DNA from 2 places in the Lactovum odontotermitis genome. Region 2 is predicted to be linked to the other one. Evidence: riboswitches for the same ligand, from Rfam matches in the RefSeq annotation. Region 2 holds a riboswitch; the other holds the start of a gene.

Region 1 (9,845 bases), on a different contig from region 2:
GGGGGAAATTAGATAAATCGGAACCTGCCCTGCGGGAAGAACCACGATTTCCTAAGCAGACTCTTACCGCTTTAGCGGTTTAGAGGTCGCTTTCCCCTTTAGGGGTAAATTTCTACGCTTCATAGCGGGCGTGTTTCACATCTTCTTTTATTGCTCTGTTTTTGATGACGCTGTAAATGAAGGCAATGATGCCAACAATCAGGATGGCAGTCAGCAGGTACACGACGACCATACTTGAGGCGTCAATGCCTAGGCCGCTGCGGATGTCAAAGTCACCGCCCCAGCCCATCAGTAAATCAATGTCAGCCAGTACTGCCAGCACAATAATGACAGAGGACGCCGTAATATTTCCAGTGCTGACACGTTTGCCGTTCTCAGTTTTGGCAATCATGAAGAAAGCAAAACCGATGACGTAGATAATCGTTGCTGCCCAGGTAAAAATCCAGCCTGACAACCAAAGCGCGTAAATTTGGAAAGCGCCTGCCAGCAAGCCAATCACGATATTTGCTGTTTTGTGCTCTTGAATGCCGGTTTTCATCAGATAAAAGCCGACTAGTGCGTAGCAAATCATGATAACAGCCGTGCACAGATAGACGAAAACATTGTAGGCATTGGCTGCGAAGTAGGTCATAATGATGAAGACCTGCATCAGGACAGCCGTCAGTAACAGGGCGTTGGATGGTGAGTTGTTCTTGTTCAGTTTGCCGAACCATTTCGGCAGGAGTTTCTGCTCTGCCAGCTGCGAGGTGGACTCTATCGGCAGCATGGTCCAGGACAGCCAGGCACCGAGCAGGGAAATGATGAGTCCGATGGCCATGAGCGAGCCGCCCCAGCCGCCGACCATGGCGTTCAGTATGTTAATGAGACCAGGTGTGGCAACATTCGCCAGCGTTTCCTGGTTCATAAAGCCGTAAGGCAGGATGGACAGCAAGACGTAGATGACGAGTAAACTAATTAACCCAAGGATTGTCGCTTTCCCGGCGTCGGATTTTTTCTTGGCGCGGTCTCCCATCATTGCAGCGCCCTCAATACCTACAAAGACCCATATCATGACCATCAGCGAGCTTGAGAACTGGTCCAGGAAGCCTGAACTCGTCATGGCAGAGAAACTAAATTTCGTCATGTCTGCATTCGCGGTAACATTTTCCCAGAAATGCTCGGTAAAGATGCCTGCTTTGAAGGAGATGACCGCTGCAATCACGAAAATCAGGAGGGGAATCAGCTTGGCAATCAGGACGATGGCGTTGATGACGGCGGCACTTTCAATGCCGCGGGAGACTAGCAGCGTCAGGCCCCACATGACGAGCGAAACGACGATGATGGACAAAAATGTCAAGGAGCCGTTTTTGTTGGCAAATGTTCCCGGGAAAAAGAAGTCCACCGAGGTCATCAGGAGCACGGCGAAGGCAATGTTGCCGAACCAGCCCGAGAGCCAGTAGCCCCAGCCGGAGATGAAGCCGACCAGGTCGCCGAAGCCTGCGCGCGCATAATCGGACACGCCTGATAGTTCCGGCTTGTTGACAATCAAGTGATTGAAAGACAGAACTAAAAGCAGAATGCCGATGCCGACAATTACCCATGAAACCATGACTGCGCCAGGTGTTGCGCCGCCTGCCAGGTCGTTGGCGAGGTTGAATACGCCGCCGCCGATGGCGCCTGAGACGATTAGCGCAATCAGGGCACCGAGTCCAATACCTTTTTTGTTTTCTTCCATATTTTTTTCCTTTGAATGGAAAGGCTGCCGGGTTTGACAGCCTCTTCACATCTTATTAACTGAGTTCACACAGAGCTAAAGCTCTGGCAATTTCTAGAAGCTAAAGCTTCTGAAATTGTCTGCGTCCTACGGACGCTGTTGTCGACTCTCGCTACGGCGCTGAAGCGCCTAGTCGAGTCGCATCACGCCAGAAGCTAGAAGATTAGATAAATCGGAACCTGCCTGGCGGCAGAACCGCGATTTCCTAAGCAGACTCTTACCGCTTTAGCGGTTTAGAGGTCGCTTTCCCCTTTAGGGGTAATTTTCTACGCTTCAAAGCGGGCGTGCTTCACATCTTGTTTAATCCCAGTCTTGAGGGACTGACGGGATAAAGAGATTACCTAGTGTCGCCGCCATGATGGCTTTGATAGAGTGCATGCGGTTCTCCGCCTCTTCAAATTGACGCGCATATTTTGAGCGGAAAACTTCGTCGGTCACTTCCATCTCCGTCAGGCCGTATTTCTCAAAGATTTCCTGGCCGTACTCTGTATTTGTGTCATGAAAGGCAGGCAGACAGTGCATAAATATAAGTTGACCATTTTCAGTATTGCCGGTCATTTTCAGCATGTCCATCGTGACGCGGTAAGGCGTGAGCAGCTTCACGCGCTCTTCCCAGTTGCTCTCGCCCATTGAAACCCAAACATCAGAATAGATGATGTTGGCGCCTTTTACGCCCTCTTCAATGTTGCTTGTTGCCAGCGGTTTTGCGCCTGATTTCGCTGCGAAGCCTTCGGCAATGTCCATCACTTCTTTTGTCGGGTGGAGAGAATCCGGTGCGACGATATGTACATTTACACCAAGCATAGATCCAGTCACAATCAGGCTATTGGCCATATTGTTACGACCGTCGCCAACGTAAACCAGTGTGAGACCTTTCAGATGCCCGAAATTCTCTTTGACCGTCATGAAGTCAGCAATCATCTGAGTCGGATGCCATTCATCTGTCAGGCCATTCCACACCGGCACGCCGGAGAATTTCGCCAGGTCTTCGACTTCCTGCTGTGAAAAGCCGCGGCGCTCAATCGCGTCAAACATTGAGCCGAGAACTTTTGCAGTGTCTTCTGTTGATTCTTTGATGCCCAGCTGAATATCGTCTTTACCGAGATATTCAGGATGTGCGCCCAGGTCAATTGAAGCAGTCGTGAAAGCCGCGCGCGTACGCGTTGAAGTCTTTGCAAAGAGCAGGGCAATGTTGCGGCCCTCAAGGTATTTATGCGGAATGTGATTTTTCTTCAACGCTTTAAGATGAATGCCGAAATCTACCAGGTAGTTGATTTCTGCGGGTGTGAAGTCTTTTTCCGCTAAGAAGCTGCGGCCTTGAAATACTGAATTAACTTTTGCTGTTTCCATAATTGTTGTCTGAGTATCCTTTGTTTATTTTTTTGTTTTTTTGTTTTTTTGTTTTTTTGTTTTTTTGTTTTTTTGTTTTTTTGTTTTTTAATTATACCAGATTTGCAATAATATGCAACGAATTACTATCACTTGCTAAATCTTACAAATCTTCACGCCAGAGCGGCTGTGACATGCAGCGTGCGCCGCCGCGGCCTCGAGCCAGCTCGGATGAGAGAATTTCATGCACTTTAATGCCGTGTTTTTTGAGCAAATCAACGGTCACATAGTTCCGGTCATAAGTCACGATTTCGCCAGGCGCGATGGCCAGTGTGTTTGAGCCGTCATTCCATTGCTCACGAGGTGCTGCAATAGCATCGCCGCCGCCGCATTCAATGAGGTCAAGCTCGGTCAGATTCAGCACTTTCTTCAGGGCTTTCTCAAGGTCCGTCAAATGCTCAATCACGATTTCACCGTCCTTGCCGGGTTTCAAAATGAAGGTATTAATTGAGCCGTCGCCGTGGAAAATTCCTGGGAAGACTGTGAACTGGTCATGGTTAATCATTGTAAACACCGTGTCCAAATGCATCATTGCATGATTATGCGGAATTTCAACTGCCAACACTGTGTCAAAGGTCGACAGAGGATTCTTGAACAATTCTTTCGCCAGCTGCTGAATGGACTTGCTGGAGGTACGCTGTGAAACCCCAATGGCCACGACATTCTTGCTGAGAATCAGCTCGTCGCCGCCCTCAATGCGCGTCGTGTGATTACGGCTGCGCCAGACCGGCACCTTGTCCGCATAACGCGGATGATGATTGAGCACATATTCTGTCAGAAGCGACTCCGGCTGACGTGCCGCAAATGTCATGCGGTTGACCGTCATCCCCACACCCATTGAAGCCTGCGGGTCACGCGTGAAATAGGCATTCGGCAGCGGGTCCATGTAGAAGAGAGACTCTGCATCACTTCCGGCCATGTCTGACAAGGTTTCATGCGGAATATCAACTTCACTTTTACGCACACCTGCATAGATTTTGTCCACAAAGTCCTTTGTTGTGAAAGAATTCAAATACTCTGTCAGCGCCTCGAAAGTCTTGCCGTGCTGGAAACCGTGCTCTTCCAGGTATCGTCGCGTGAAGCCGGCACGCACCAGTGTAGAAGTATCAAGCGCCTCAGCTGCGAGCTGCTCAATGTAAAGCACTTCCGTCCCCGTGTCGCGCAGCACTTGGGCAAAGAAATCATGCTCTTTCTGCGCAATTTTCAAGAACGGGATGTCATCAAAGAGTAAACGCTCCATTGAATCAGGCGTGATGTTTTCAACTTCTGCACCTGGCCGGTGAAGAAGAACTGTTTTCAATTTTCCAATCTCAGAATTGACATTAATTGCTTTTTCCATTTTGTTCGTCCTTTCTCTCTATGAACATTTTTAATATTTGGAAACGATTACATTTATAATGTATCACATTGAAAACGCTTTGTCAAGAGAAATTATTAAATTTTTGTCATTCTGGGCAAAAATGTAAAATTAAAATCAGCGAGACTAGCAAAAATACTGCTAAATCTCGCTGAAACGTTACATCTTGATTCAGTCAAATTCACTATCGGCAAAATCAAATTTCTCCAAGTAAGTCTCATATCGTCCATCCTCATCGGAAAAAATTCTCACAGCCTCCTGACGCGCCACTTCGAGAATGTTATAATCGTTGACAATATCCGCCACGGCAAACTCCGGAATACCGGACTGCCGTACGCCGAAGATTTCACCGGAGCCGCGCATTTTCAAGTCTTCTTCAGCCAGCTTGAAGCCGTCTGTCGTGTCAACCATAATCTGCATGCGCTGCCGGCCTGATTCAGACTTGGGATTGGCCACTAGAATACAGTAAGATTTCTTCTCGCCGCGCCCGACACGCCCGCGCAGCTGATGAAGCTGGGACAGGCCGAAGCGGTCTGCATCCATGATAATCATAATTGTGGCATTCGGCACGTCCACGCCGACTTCAATCACTGTGGTTGAGACCAGCAAATCAAGCTTTCCGGCTTTGAACATGGCCATACGCTCTTCTTTTTCATCGTTTTTCATTTGACCATGCAGAAGACCAATGCGCGCGTCCGATTTGAAATAGTCTGAAAGCTCTTCATAAAGTGCCACGGCGTTTTTCAGGTCAAGTGCCTCAGACTCTTCAATGAGCGGTGAAATCACGTAGACTTGCGATTTCTTCTGAAGAATCTCCGACCTCACCCATTTGAGAACCTCATTAAACTGCTGGTGCTTGACCCAGCGCGTTGTAATCGGCTTACGGCCGGCTGGGAGCTCATTGATGATTGACACGTCCATGTCGCCGAAGGCTGTGATGGCAAGCGTCCGCGGAATCGGCGTGGCAGTCATCATGAGGACATCAGGGTTCTGTCCTTTTTCACGCAGCACCTTACGCTGATTAACGCCGAAGCGGTGCTGCTCATCTGTAATGACGAGCCCTAATTTGTAAAAGTCGACGGTATCCTGAATCAGCGCATGCGTGCCCACTACCATATCGGTAAAGCCGCTCGCAAGGTCTTCCAGAATTTCACGCCGCTCGGCGGCTTTTAAACCGCTGACGAGCAGTGAAACATGCAGCTCAGGGAACATTCCCACGAGATTGTTGAAATGCTGGCGCGCCAGAATTTCTGTCGGCACCATTAGGGCTGACTGGAAGCCGGCTGTCTGCGCCGCATACATTGCCAGCTCTGCGACGACTGTTTTCCCTGAGCCGACGTCCCCCTGAAGCAGCCGATTCATGTGCGTCGGAGCTGTCATGTCTGCTAGAATTTCATGCAAAGCGCTTTGCTGGGCCTGAGTGAGTTCAAATGGCAGCTCTGCTTGCTTCGCCGCTACTTTCTCGGCATCAAACTGAACCAGTAAACCCTCTCGTCCTGATTTTTCCTGATGTTTGAGCGCTTGGAGGCGCAGCTGGAACATGAAGAGCTCTTCGAACTTGATTCGGCGCAGTGCCTGCTTGTGCTCCTGCAAATCGAGCGGGAAGTGCATAGCTCTGACTGCTTGCTGTCTCGGCATGAGCCGGTATTTTTCAATTAATTCTTCGGGCAGATTTTCCGGCAGCAGAGCCAGTGCGCCGCTGTCAAACGCTGTCTGAATCAGCTTCACCAGGCTTGTCTGCTTGATGCCCTGCATGACATGATAAATCGGCTGAAAGTCCGCATCTGTTGTCGCTTCGCCATTTTCGCCCTCGACCGTTGAAAGAATTTTCATGCCGAGCAGCTGCTGTCTTTTAGCTTCCCATTTGCCATACAGTGCCACGGTCTGGCCGACTTCGACTTTGTCTTTCAAATAGGGCTGATTGAAAAATGAGACGCCGAAAATCACATCGCCTTGCTTGGCCTTAAAAGTCAAGCGTGAGCGATGCGCACCGAAATATCCTAAATTAGCCGGCGTCACGATTTCAGCCACAACGGTTGCTTTTTCACTGTCCAGCAAATCCATTACCTGCCGGCCTGCCACGTCTTCGTAGCGAAATGGAAAATAAAGCAGTAAATCCTGCACGGTTGAAATCCCCAATTTCCGGTAATTCTCGAAGGACTTGGGGCCGACGCCTTTCATGTATTGTATCGAATCTGTCAGTTGCATTATTTTAATTATAGCAGAAAGTTGGCTTATGGGTTTTAAACAATCCGCTCAGATTTCCGCATCTCCTGCAAATACTCGCCTAGACGCGTCATCGCAGTCTCAATCACCTCCATTGAAGCGGCATAAGAAATCCGCACATATCCTTTACCGTACTGACCGAAGGCGTCTCCGGGAATAAAGGCAACCCGCTTTTTCATGGCGAAGTCATAAAGAAATTCAAAGGAATTCTGGTTATAGGCTTCAGGAATTTTGGCGAAAAGGTAAAAAGCGCCAGAGGGCCCAATGATTTCAAAACCGAAGCCGGTCATTTTTTCGAGCAGATAATCACGGCGTTTGCGATATTGTACAAGCATCGCTTGAATGTCATTTTCCCCATTGACAAGTGCTTCTACTCCTGCCCATTGAGATTGAGTTGAGGCCGATGTAACCAAGTACTGATGCGTTTTTTCGACTTGGTCAATCAGATTTTTCCGGGCAAAAACGAAGCCCAAGCGCCAGCCGGTCATCGCATGTGATTTGGACAAGCCGTTCAATACAAAGGTCTGCTCGGGCAAAAATTCAGCAATGGACGTATGCGGCTGATTTGTATAATTTATCTCAGAATAAACTTCGTCAGAGAGGACAAAAATGTCCCGGTTTTTGAGTATTTCAGCAAGTGCCTGGAGCTGTTCCCGCGTATAAACAATCCCTGTCGGGTTGCCTGGCGAGTTAAGAATCAGCGCCTTGACATTTTCAGACTCACTCAGTACAGCCGACAGTTTTTCAGGATTCAGGACAAACTGTTCAGAACTCGTGTCAATCTCAACGACCTCGCCTCCGGCAATATTGACGACCGGTGCATATCCAGGATAAGCCGGCGCCGGAATAAGTACTTTGTCCCCCGGATTTAACACAGACAGCAGGCAAGCAGCAATTCCTTCACTCACACCAACGGTTGTCAGGATTTCTGTTTCTGGAGAGTAATGCAGCTTATATTTTTCTGCCAACATCCGGCTAGCTGCCTGGCGCAATTGCGGTAAACCGCGCAGTCCTGTATAATGACTCTGATTTGCATTAATCGCGGCGATTGCCGCCTGTTTGATGTGCTCTGGAGTGGCAAAATCCGGCTCTCCCAGGGTGAGCTTGAGGATATCAGGAATTTGTGAGATTTTTTGCTCAAACTGCCGAATCAGCGAGACGGTAATTTTTGAGAGCTGCCGGTTAAATTTATGTGATAAATCCATGATTTTTTCTTCTTATTCATTAATAATAAATTTTTATCTTCATTTTAACATATTTTAGTTTACAAAGTAAAAAAATTGTAGTAAAATAAGTAAAATTTAGATAACTAATAATTAACTACAATTAGAGGTAGCAATGCAAATGAGTATGACTTGTTAGGAGGCATCCGCTGAGCAGGTCTGAAAGGTAACCATTGCCGAACGATAAAAAAGAGGCATCTTATTATCGTGGGAACATAGGAAAAACCTATGTTACTCGGACTCTTGTCTGGCGCTAATTATCGGGGGCTCATTGTGTTCCGCCGATAAATCATCAACAGCGCTTATTCCTGCAATGAGCGCTGTTTTGTTCATTGTCAAACGTTATTCGAAAGGTTGATTAATGGAACTGGAAATTGCGAATGTCAAAGTCAGCGACTTACTGAAAAGATATCCGACGCCGCTCTACGTCTACAATCAGGAAGTCATTGAAGAAAATCTTCAAGTCTTTAGAGAGAATTTTCAGTCTGAAAAATTTGCGACAAAGATTTTATATGCCTCAAAAGCTTTTCAGGCCGTGGCTTTGCTGAATCTCATAGCAGATGCTGGTCTGGGGCTGGATGTCGTCAGCCAGGGCGAGCTTTATGCGGCTTCCAAGTCTCGCATGCCGCTTGAAAATATTTATTTTCACGGGAATAATAAGTCGCCTGAGGAGCTGCTTTTTGCCATACTGAATGTCAAAATCAGCCATATTGTCGTTGACAATAAGATGGAGCTGGAAGTTGTCTCCGAGCTTGCAAGTTTAGTAAAACGTCCGCTTCAAATCCTGCTGCGTCTGAATGTCGGGATTGAAGCCCATACGCACCAGTATGTCATCACAAGCCATGTGGATTCAAAATTCGGCATGGGCATTGAGAGTCAGGAGCTGAAAGACTGTCTGAAGATGATTGAAACACATCCCTTCCTTGTTTTGGAGGGCCTCCACTCTCATATCGGTTCTCAGATTTTTGAGCTGACGGCCTGGTTTGCTGCTATTGAGAAATTAACAGATTTTCTGCATGATTTGAGCGAACAGAGCGAACAGGATGAGCCTTTGGCTTTAAATATCGGCGGCGGTTTTGGGGTTCGTTATACACAGGAGGATAAGCCTTTGCCGATTGACCAAGTGCTGCGGCAGCTGATTCATCATGTGGAGAAATGCATGGCTGAGAAAAATGTCCGTTTGAAAGCGCTGATGATTGAGCCTGGACGAAGTCTCGTGGCCGAGGCAGGCTTGACCCTCTACAAAATCGGCTACCAGAAGGTCACGCCGAATAAAAACTATCTCTTCGTGGACGGCGGGATGGGCGATAATATCCGTCCTAGTCTTTATCAGGCAAAGTATGACTGCGACCTGGCACTGCGTCTCGGCGAGAGAAAAACGGAGCGTTTCAGTATTGCTGGTAAATACTGCGAGTCGGCTGATATTCTGATTGAAAATGCGGAATTGCCCAAGCCTGAAAGGGGTGACATTCTGGTGGTCTATGGGACTGGGGCCTACGGCTACTCGATGGCCAGCAACTACAACCGGAACGTGATTCCTGGGGTTGTTTTCCTGAAAGACGGCAAAATCACGGAAGTGGTCAAGCGGCAAACTCTTGAACAGCTGCTGGAAAATGAGGTTTATTGAACGTGAAGATAAATATTCGAAAATATAATGGCTGCGGCAATGATTTTGTGATTTTACCCTTTTATGAAGCGCTTGACTACAGTCAACTCGCTCAGCAGCTTTGCAATCGATTTGATACGGACGGTTTGATTGCAGTCAAAGAGACATTGAGCGAAGAGTCGCTCGAGATGATTTTTTACAACCGTGACGGCTCCAGAGCGCCGATGTGCGGCAACGGCATTCGCTGTTTTGCCCAATATGTGCGCGATTTGGGGATAATCTCCGCTCAGA
Region 2 (9,845 bases):
GCGTTGAAGAATGCGTCGGAGCGCCTCGTCGGACACGCTGATGAAGTTTTGCCCTGGACAAATGAAGAAGACGGCGTTGCGAAAAAACTGCAGGAATTATTTTTGTAATGTGTAAAATAAGTTTAACTCACTAACGGAACCTCTATCTTTCGTAACCTGCTGATTTAACAGCTTTTACAGGCTCTATTTATTATTGATAGATGCCTGAAAATTGTACTTTTGCGCTATCAATTTAATGATTTTGCTTTAAAAACTTGCATATAAGTAAGCTTTTTTGAGCGCTCCTTGTGATTAATAATTTTTTCAATTAGAGAAAATTTCGGCCAAAAAAATTTCTGAAAATTTTTCGGCCGACCAAAATTTGGCGAAAATTTTAATCGTAAATTTGTTTAGGAGTATTCAATCACTTTCAGACCTTTTGTTAAAATGTGAAAAATTTTCTTTGGCCAGCTTTCTTCTTTAAGTTTTATTTGTCACCTTGTTCATAAACTGTCCACATCACCTGCTAAACTTCCTATAAGGTAATCGGGTCAAGTAGTGAATTTCCCTGTCTTTAATTGATGTTTACGTCACAGGTCGCTGCTTGATTTAACATAATATATTGCTATTTATTTTTTGGACACTTTGCTTTATTTCACGAATTACTGCACGTCCTAACTGCAAAAAGGCATGTAAAATTTAAAATACTTTTTAGACAAAAGTGCGTTTTTTGTCTATTTTTGTGTTTTTCGACAACTTTTTTATGGACAAAAGATACTATTTTTAGTAAAATCAGAGTTGGAAATATAAAAATTGCAAAAACGTAATGTGAATCATTCAAATTCTTCAAACAATTATGAGCATATATTAATATGCTAGAAAGATGGAAATATGTCAACTGACACTAGACGTCAACGTTCAAAAGAAAAGCTGAAAAATGCAATGGCAACTCTGCTTCAAGAGAAACCCTTTGAACAGATTACCACAACTGAACTTGTAAAAGAGGCTGGAATCAGTAGAAGCAGTTTTTACACACACTATCAAGATAAGTATGATATGATTGAATACTATCAGCAGATTCTTTTTAATACAATTCAATATGTGTTTGAAAAGAATAGAACTAATCTGCGTGATACTTTGTATGAGACCTATGATTTTCTTGATAACAATGAAATTTATGCTGCTCTGCTTTCGGAAAACGGCAGCAAAGAAATTCATGAGTTCATTTTGCAGAAGCTGGTCAAACTTATTGAAGATACGATATTTACTTCTATCGGCCCTTCTCACCAGCTTAGCCGCTTGGAAGAAACTTATGGAAAAGTTTATTATGCCAATGCTGTTTTCGGCATGACTCAAGCTTGGATTCGCCGCAAACGCAGAGAGAGACCATCTGTGATGGCCGACCTCTTTGTTTCACTGGTTGGATTTGAAGCGATTGATTAATTAGTTTAACCATGTAATGTTATCCTGTTTCCGCTATTTTTTAGCGGATTTTTTGCTTTCTTGTGTTAAACTGACCTGCTTTGCGCAGAAAAAATGCACCAGAATTGATGCATTTTACTTGTTATCTATTTTTTAGAGGCTGGCTTACATACCGGCCTGAGCAGCCACTTCAGCGGCGAAATCATTCACTGTCTTTTCGATGCCTTCGCCGACTTCAAAGCGGACAAACTTGATGACTTTGGCGTCTTTTGATTCCAGGAATTTCTCAACTGTTTTGCTGTCATCCATCACGTAAAGCTGTGACAGAAGCGCATATTGCTGGTCAATCTTGGTGTTTTCTGTGATGAACTTCGCCATTTTACCTGGCAGGATGTTGCCCCAGATTTTCTCTGGTTTGCCTTCAGCTGTCAGTTCTTTCTTGAAGTCTTCCTCTGCCTGGGCAAGGATTTCGTCAGTCAATTCTGTAGCTGAGCCGAACTTGATGTGCGGAAGAGCTGGTTTGTCAACGAGTTTACGGCTTTCGTTGTCTTCGTCAATTTCGTGGTTGAGATGCGCCAATTCTTCGTGAACGAAGTCAAGGTCGAGCTCTTCGTGTGAAAGTACCGTTGGTTTCATTGCGGCCACATGCATGGCAATAGCTTTCGGCAATTGCTCATCGCCGCCCTCGATAACGACGATAACGCCGATACGGCCGCCGTTATGCTGGTAAGCGCCGAATTTCTGTGCGTCCGTCTTTTCAACGACTTCAAAGCGGCGGAATGAAATCTTTTCGCCGATTGTAGCAGTTGCAGTCTTGAAAGCATCTTCCAGAGTCTTGCCTTCAGCTGTTGTGAGTGCAAGTGCAGCAGCATTGTCAGCAGGCTTACCCTTGGCAATCACTTCAGCTGTCTCATTGACCAAATCAACAAACTGCTGGTTCTTGGCAACAAAGTCAGTCTCCGAGTTTACTTCGACCAATGCGGCCACGTTGCCATCAACATAAATACCTGTCAAGCCTTCTGCAGCCACACGGTCCGCCTTCTTGTCAGCTTTTGCCATGCCGCGCTCGTGAAGCAGCTCCATAGCTTTTTCCATGTCTCCGTCAACTTCAACCAAGGCTCTCTTAGCATCCATGACACCGGCGCCGGACTTCTCGCGCAGCTCTTTTACCATTTTTGCGGTAATTTCCATTGTAGTTAAATCTCCTTTTTAAAAAATAGACGAGGCGGGCGCCTCGCCTAACATAGCTTTAGATTGAGCTCAGCAGAACCAAAACCCGAAAAACTAAATTTCTCTGAGCCTAAAGTCCTGCCTGTCTTCAATTCATTTTTATTCTTTACCTTCAACCAGATTCTGAAGTGCTTCAAGTGATTCTTCCGAAGCATCAGTATCAGCTTCTTCAACCTCTTCAGCATTGTCAGACTCAGCGACAGCATCTTCACCCTGACGGCCTTCGATGATGGCGTCTGCAATCATGCCTGTAATCAGCTTAACGGCACGGATTGCGTCGTCGTTTGCTGGAATGATGACATCAATCGGATCTGGATCTGCATTTGTATCTGTCATGGCAACAACTGGAATTCCCAGTGTTTTTGCTTCTTTAACAGCAATCTGCTCTTTATGAGGGTCAACCACATACATCAAATCTGGGATACGCGGCATGTCTGCGATACCGCCGAGGAAACGCTGAAGTTTCTCGCGCTCTTTGTTCAAAAGCACAACTTCTTTCTTAGGCAGGACGTCAAATGTGCCGTCTTCTTCCATTTTGTTGATGTGCTTAAGCTCTGCAATACGCTTCTGGATAGTGTTCCAGTTTGTCAGCGTTCCGCCCAGCCAGCGGCTGTTGATGTAGAACATACCTGCACGTGTGGCTTCTTCTGCAATAGCTTCTGCGGCCTGCTTCTTAGTACCAACAAAGAGAACGATTGCACCTTGGCTAGCTGCATTTTTAACATAGTTGTAGGCATCATCAGCAAGTTTTACAGTCTTCTGCAAATCGATGACATGGATACCATTACGTTCTGTGAAGATGTATGGTTTCATCTTCGGGTTCCAGCGGCGAGTTTGATGACCAAAGTGGACACCAGCTTCGAGCAGCTGTTTCATTGAAATAACTGGCATGTTATTTCTCCTTTTTTATATAGTTTTTTCCTCTATCAGACATCAGCCGGGGCCGCTACTTTTTGAGCACTACGACCGCGTCCGTCCAATATGTGAAATGGTCGCCAAAAGGCAACGTCTTATTATACTATTTTTTCCTGTTTTGTCAAAATTTAAGCCCTGGCTGAGCGCTCATTTTTCGCGTAATTTCAAATCTAAACTGATTGTCCCATCATTGCCGAAACAATTGCAATGATAATCAAAATCAGGCCGAGAGCAATCCGGTATTTGCCGAAGAATGTGAAGTCATGGCTTTTGACGTAATTCATCAGCCAGCGGATTGCAAACATTGAGACGCCGAAAGCTACCACGAATGCGATGAGTAAGATAAAGAACTGGTACAAATTAAGGCTGTTTCCGCCCGTGAAGTATTTAAATAGTTTCAGGCCGCTCGCGCCAATCATGGCAGGAATTCCTAGGAAGAAGCTGAATTCTGCACCGGCTGTACGGCTGATACCAATCAGAAGGGCTCCAACAATGGTTGCGCCGGAGCGCGATGTGCCGGGCATCAGTGCTAAGACTTGGAAGCCGCCAATAATCAGGGCCATGCGGTAGCTGATTTGGCCGACCCGTGTGACGGTGAATTCGTGGTTGGGCACCCAGTAACGCTCAATCAGGATAAAGGCTACGCCGTAAATTATCAGCATAATGGCTACGGGCAGATATTTGTTGAAATTGGTGTCAAACCAGTCATTCAACGGCAGTGCAATCACTACAGCCGGTACGCAGGCGACTAGAATTTTTGCCCACAATTGCCAGGTTCTCTGTACCTCTTTGTGTGTCTTCGTCCGCGAAAATGGGTTCAGCGTATGAAAATAGATGACGACAACTGATAAAATTGCCCCAAGCTGAATCACGTAATCAAACATCAGTTTAAAGGCGTCTGACTGGCTCAGGCTGAGAAAGTGTTCAACAATGATCAAGTGTCCGGTTGACGAGATTGGCAGCCACTCTGTGATTCCTTCGACGATGCCGAGGATAATTGCTTTGATAATGTCCATGACGTTATTATATAGTAATTATTCAGTTTTCACAAGATTATTACTTTTTTCTTCCTGTTTTCAGAAAATTGATGAAATACTAGTAAAATGCGCAATTTTCAGTCTTATTTCCATCTGAATATTTATCGCAAAATCGAGAATAAAAATAATTTTTAGATATTTTTACAGTTTTCCCTTGACAGCTTCAAAAAGTTATGGTAGACTAAAAAACATCAAAGAGGTTGCAACTTCGATGAGTAACGTGTTCGAGCCCGCAAGGCGATGACTACTCGTGAAAGGCAAGGTTGCCGAAAGGTCTGGCTGGCAAGCTGGATGACTTGGGCTAACGGAGAATATCCGTTAGACTGTCGCTATTTAGCGGTGCGCTTTGTTGGAAAAAATTTTTTCAATAACTTGTATCTGTTAAATCTAGCTCTTTGAACTAGATTTTTTGTTTGTGTAATGTGATTATTGCATAAATAAAATAAGGTGTGCACTCAGTTTATGTGGACGCTATTCAAAGAAAGGGGTAATTTATGAAAAAGTTACTTACAGCATTCATCGCGTTATTCGCCTTATTTGGAACTCTGACATTTGCATCTCCACAGGCAAATGCGGCCAGTTCTGAAAAAGAATTCCGCGTGGGGATGGAGGCGGCCTATCCGCCCTTCAACTGGACTCAGGATACGGCTGCCAACGGGGCTTATCCGATTGAGAGTTCCGACCAATATGCCAACGGCTACGATGTTCAGGTCGCGAAAGCTCTGGCTGATAAGCTCGGACGCAAGCTGGTCATTGTCAAATCAAAATGGGACGGGCTGATTCCAGCTCTGACTTCTGGAAAAATTGACGCGATTATTGCTGGTATGAGTCCTACGCCTGAGCGTGAGCAGTCGATTGATTTCTCAACGGCTTACGAAACAGGCACCATGGGTGTCATTGTCAAAAAGGGCAGTAAATACGCCAATGCGACAACAATTGAGGATTTCGCCGGTGCTAAAATTACTGCGCAGCAAGGGACTTTCCACTATGATTTGATTGACCAGCTCAAAGGTGTGAGCAAACAGCCGGCCATGGGTGATTTCTCTGCCATGCGTGTGGCGCTCAGTTCCGGCGTGATTGACGGTTATGTGGCTGAGCGGGTTGAAGGCTTGACGGCTGAAATCAAGCAGCCTAACTTTAAGTTCCTCGACCTTTCCGGGAAAAACGGCTTCACGATGGATGCTTCTGAGATGGTCTGCTCGGTCGGTCTGCGCAAGAATGATTCAAGCCTCAAGGCTATCAATAGTTATCTTAAAAGCTGGCCGAAGTCTGACCAGGAGCAATTGATGGACGATATGGTCAAGCTCCAGTCGCATCCTGACAAAATCTCTGGTTTCTGGAATCAGGTCAAGTTTATCTGGGAGCAGAACTGGCAGCATCTTCTGAGCTCTGTCGGCATGACACTGCTGCTTTCCATCATTGGTACCATCGTTGGTTTCGGGATTGGTCTTCTAATCGGTGTCTTCCGTACGATGAACAAGGCGTCAAATGTTCTGGCCCGCTGGGTGCAGCGCATTGTCGGTTGGATTTTGAATGTTTATATTGAAATTTTCCGCGGTACGCCTATGATGGTGCAGGCAATGGTGATTTACTATGGCTCGGCTCAGTTCCTGCATCTTAATATTGATCGTCTTTTTGCGGCTTTCTTAATCGTTTCTATCAATACTGGGGCTTATATGTCGGAAATTGTGCGCGGCGGCATTTACGCGGTCGACGAAGAGCAGTTTGAAGCGGCCCATGCGCTTGGCTTTACACATTGGCAGACGATGTACAAAATTGTTCTGCCGCAGGCGATTCGCAATATTCTGCCGTCGGTCGGCAATGAGTTCGTCATCAACATTAAGGACACTTCTGTCTTGAATGTTATCTCGGTCAGCGAGCTTTACTTCATGGGTAATACGATTGCGCAGCAGAATTATCAGTATTTCCAGACTTTCTTCATCATTTCTGTGATTTATCTGATTATGACTTTCTCGATTACGCGGATTCTGCGTGGGGTCGAGCACCTGCTCAATCGAACGAGTAAAACGACGATGACCCCGCAGACCTCTGGCGCCAACCAGATGCAGATTTAAAGGAAGGAAAAAGATGTGAAGCACGCCCGTTATGGAGCGTAGAAATTTAGGGAAATCAGGTTCTGCCGAAGGCAGGTTCTAATTTCATCTAATTTCCTAGCTTCAGGCGTGCTGAGCTCAGTTAGGTAAGAAAATGGAAAATGAAACAGTTTTAGAAATTAAGCATTTAAAAAAGTCCTTCGGTGAGCACGAGGTCTTGAAGGACATTAATATGACCGTTCACAAGGGCGAGGTCATCTCGATTATCGGCTCTTCCGGCTCCGGCAAGTCGACGCTGCTGCGCTCGATTAATCTGCTGGAGACGCCGACGGACGGCGAAATTATCTACCGCGGTGCGAATGTTCTGCAGAAGGGCTACAATCTGGCTCAGTACCGCACGCACATGGGCATGGTCTTCCAGAGTTTCAATCTTTTCGCGAATCTGACGGCTTTTCAGAATGTTGTGGTCGGGCAAACTACTGTCCTGAAGCGGCCTAAAGCGGAAGCTGAAAAAATTGCGACCGAGAATCTTCAAAAAGTCGGGATGGCTGAATTCGGCAAGGCTAAGCCTTCTCAGCTCTCCGGCGGGCAGATGCAGCGTGTCGCTATTGCGCGTGCGCTTTCAATGAATCCTGATGTGCTGCTTTTCGACGAGCCGACTTCTGCGCTCGACCCTGAAATGGTCGGCGAGGTGCTTCGGACGATGAAAGATTTGGCTGAAAGCGGCCTGACTATGGTCATCGTTACGCACGAAATGCAGTTTGCGCGTGAAGTATCTGACCGCGTGATTTTCATGGATCAAGGCGTGATTGCTGAACAGGGCACGCCGGATGAGCTTTTCGGCAATCCTCAGGAGGTTCGGACGCGTGAGTTCTTGTCGCGTTATTTGGATTGATTTGAGCGAATTTGAAAACCAGCCGAATGTGCGGCTGGTTTTCGTTTACGATTTTTAATGTGCGGTTTTCTGGAAAAAAATTGCCTAATCGATTATTATTCACTAATCTTCACAGGCCCGCCGAATTGGTCCGTATCATTGTAGATTAGTGCGCTGCCGCGGCAGAAATGCTTCCGGCGGACGACAAAACTGCTAAAGCGATGAGGAATTTAGCTTTTTTTCTGAAGTCCATTTTGGTTCTCCTTTTTAGTGTTAATAATTTTATATTATTTAATCGTCAATTGTAACCACTTTATCACCAAAGAGTTCCTGGGCCAGCTCCACACCTTTGCCGGCCGGTTTTTCTGAAGTTTCAGATTCTGCCTCAGCTTGTATCTGCGCCCCAGACGCGGTGTTCCCGTTTTTGAAATTTGCAGCATATTCCGCGCGGATTTCACGCCAGTTTGCTTCGGCCAAAACAATGATTTCAGGGCTAAAACCGCAAATCAGCGAAAGCGAATTTCCGACAGAATCCAGCAGCGAGGCATTGCTGGTGATGAGCTTCGCCAGATTGTCCTGCTCGACCGTCAAGAGCAGATGGCGACTGGAGCCGGCGGCCAGCTTGCTGACCTTGAGCAGCGCCATGTCACGCGGACTTCCCAGACTGGAGATGACTTCAGGCCAGGCCGAGCGAATCTGTTTGATAGCGTCAGGCTCCTCGACAGCCTCATCCAAGGCCTTGAAAATCGTCTCGTGGCTGACTGGAGCTGAAGGTACAGTTTTTTTCTGAACTTTCGGCTTAGAAACAGACCGATTTTCCAGGGGTGCCTCCGGCAATGGTTCCAGATATGAGCTGGCTTCTGCCGTATTTTCCTGAGCCTGAACTTTCGGCTGCTCAGGCAGATTTTGCGCGGCCTGAGGACGAGCTGCTTGCGCAGGTCTGTCTATATGGCTCTGTGCACCATTAACAGGCATCGCCGCAGGCCGCGAAAGAAAATTCTCGGCCAGTTTCATTGTCATGACATCAGCGGCAATTTTTGTCTGCGTGGTTTCTTTAATCATTTTCATCGAGTCAATGGCAGTGTCAATCCAGCGATAAAGCGTATCATGCGGGATTTCAGACTTTTCTTCATTTACAAAAAGCAAATCGCGAAAATGACTCAGCAGGTCTTCTGCAAAGCGCAGCATGTTCTTGCCTTCCGCAAAAATCTTGTCAAGTTCAGTCAGAGCAGCCCGGCTGTCAGATTTAGACAAAGCGTCCACATAGGCCAAAAGCGCCTCATCAGAAATGGCACCTGTCACCAGCAGCGCATCCTTTTCCTGCAGTTTTCCCTCAGAAAATGACAAGGCCTGGTCCAGTAGAGACAGCGCATCACGCATGCCGCCCTCGGCCGAACGCGCAATCACATCCAGCGCTTTCTCCTCATAACTGATGCCTTCATCATCCAAGACCTCCGCCAGATGCCCGCAAATATCCGCCGTTGAAATCGACTTGAAAGCAAAACGCTGGACACGCGAAATGATGGTTGCCGGAATCTTCTGCAGCTCTGTCGTTGCCAAAATGAAGACCACACCCGGCGTCGGCTCTTCCAGCGTCTTCAGGAGCGCATTGAAAGCGCCTGTGGAGAGCATGTGAACCTCGTCAATGATATAAACCTTGTACTTGGCAATTGTGGCCGCATAGGTTGATTTGTCGCGGATTTCACGGATTTCGTCGACTCCGTTATTTGACGCAGCATCCAACTCGATTACGTCTTCCAGCGTACCGCGGGTGATTGCGGTACAGATATCACAGACATTGCAGGGCTCGCCGTCTTTCTGGTTCGGACAGTTGATGGCTTTGGCGAAAATCTTGGCCGCCGAAGTCTTGCCCGTCCCGCGCGGTCCGGAAAACAGATAGGCATGCGAAATCTGGTCATTCATGATGGCATTTTTTAGTGTGGTGGTCACAACCTCTTGACCAATCATGCTGTCAAAGGTTTGTGAGCGGTATTTTCTATAAAGTGCTTGATATGCCATTTTATCTCCTTGGAATAGCATTCGCCCAACAGCAATGGGAAAGCGGCCATTCTCTGTGAATATGCTTGATTTTAACTAGATTCAGTCAATTCTCGGCAGATGTGCGTCGAAGAGTTCGTCTTCACCTTTGTAGTCAAGGTCCTGGAGAATTTCTGCCAAGGCATCGCGCGCCTGTATTTCTTCGTCAATATTGCCGGAATTGTATGTTCTCAAGGCGTGCAGCAGCGCGAAAATCCGGGCACGTGCAATCGTTGCCGGGTCAGCTTCTGCAGTCCCGAAGAAAATTTTTCGGACATGTTCGTCAAATAAAAACCA

Evidence for each region. A riboswitch is a leader RNA that binds a small molecule or an ion and turns the genes downstream of it on or off. The one in region 2 is predicted to bind lysine.
Region 1: linked by a shared signal. The riboswitch ahead of lysA (diaminopimelate decarboxylase) and the one ahead of ACYQ2E_RS03180 (ABC transporter substrate-binding protein/permease) in region 2 are both predicted to bind lysine.

The regions. Positions count from the first base shown of each region.
Region 1 covers NZ_BAAGGQ010000006.1:28,969-38,813, forward strand. Annotated here, with positions in the region: gene ACYQ2E_RS04710 (basic amino acid/polyamine antiporter) at 113-1,714, opposite strand; gene argF (ornithine carbamoyltransferase) at 2,054-3,103, opposite strand; gene arcA (arginine deiminase) at 3,246-4,481, opposite strand; gene recG (ATP-dependent DNA helicase RecG) at 4,671-6,707, opposite strand; gene ACYQ2E_RS04730 (pyridoxal phosphate-dependent aminotransferase) at 6,743-7,930, opposite strand; lysine riboswitch at 8,045-8,212, shown strand; gene lysA (diaminopimelate decarboxylase) at 8,310-9,575, shown strand; gene dapF (diaminopimelate epimerase) at 9,584-9,845, shown strand, end outside.
Region 2 covers NZ_BAAGGQ010000003.1:154,435-164,279, reverse strand. Annotated here, with positions in the region: gene ACYQ2E_RS03205 (HAD family hydrolase) at 1-108, shown strand, start outside; gene ACYQ2E_RS03200 (TetR/AcrR family transcriptional regulator) at 871-1,422, shown strand; gene tsf (translation elongation factor Ts) at 1,567-2,592, opposite strand; gene rpsB (30S ribosomal protein S2) at 2,731-3,522, opposite strand; gene ACYQ2E_RS03185 (undecaprenyl-diphosphate phosphatase) at 3,717-4,562, opposite strand; lysine riboswitch at 4,770-4,938, shown strand; gene ACYQ2E_RS03180 (ABC transporter substrate-binding protein/permease) at 5,078-6,658, shown strand; gene ACYQ2E_RS03175 (amino acid ABC transporter ATP-binding protein) at 6,792-7,532, shown strand; gene dnaX (DNA polymerase III subunit gamma/tau) at 7,803-9,530, opposite strand; gene ACYQ2E_RS03165 (phosphotransferase) at 9,612-9,845, opposite strand, start outside.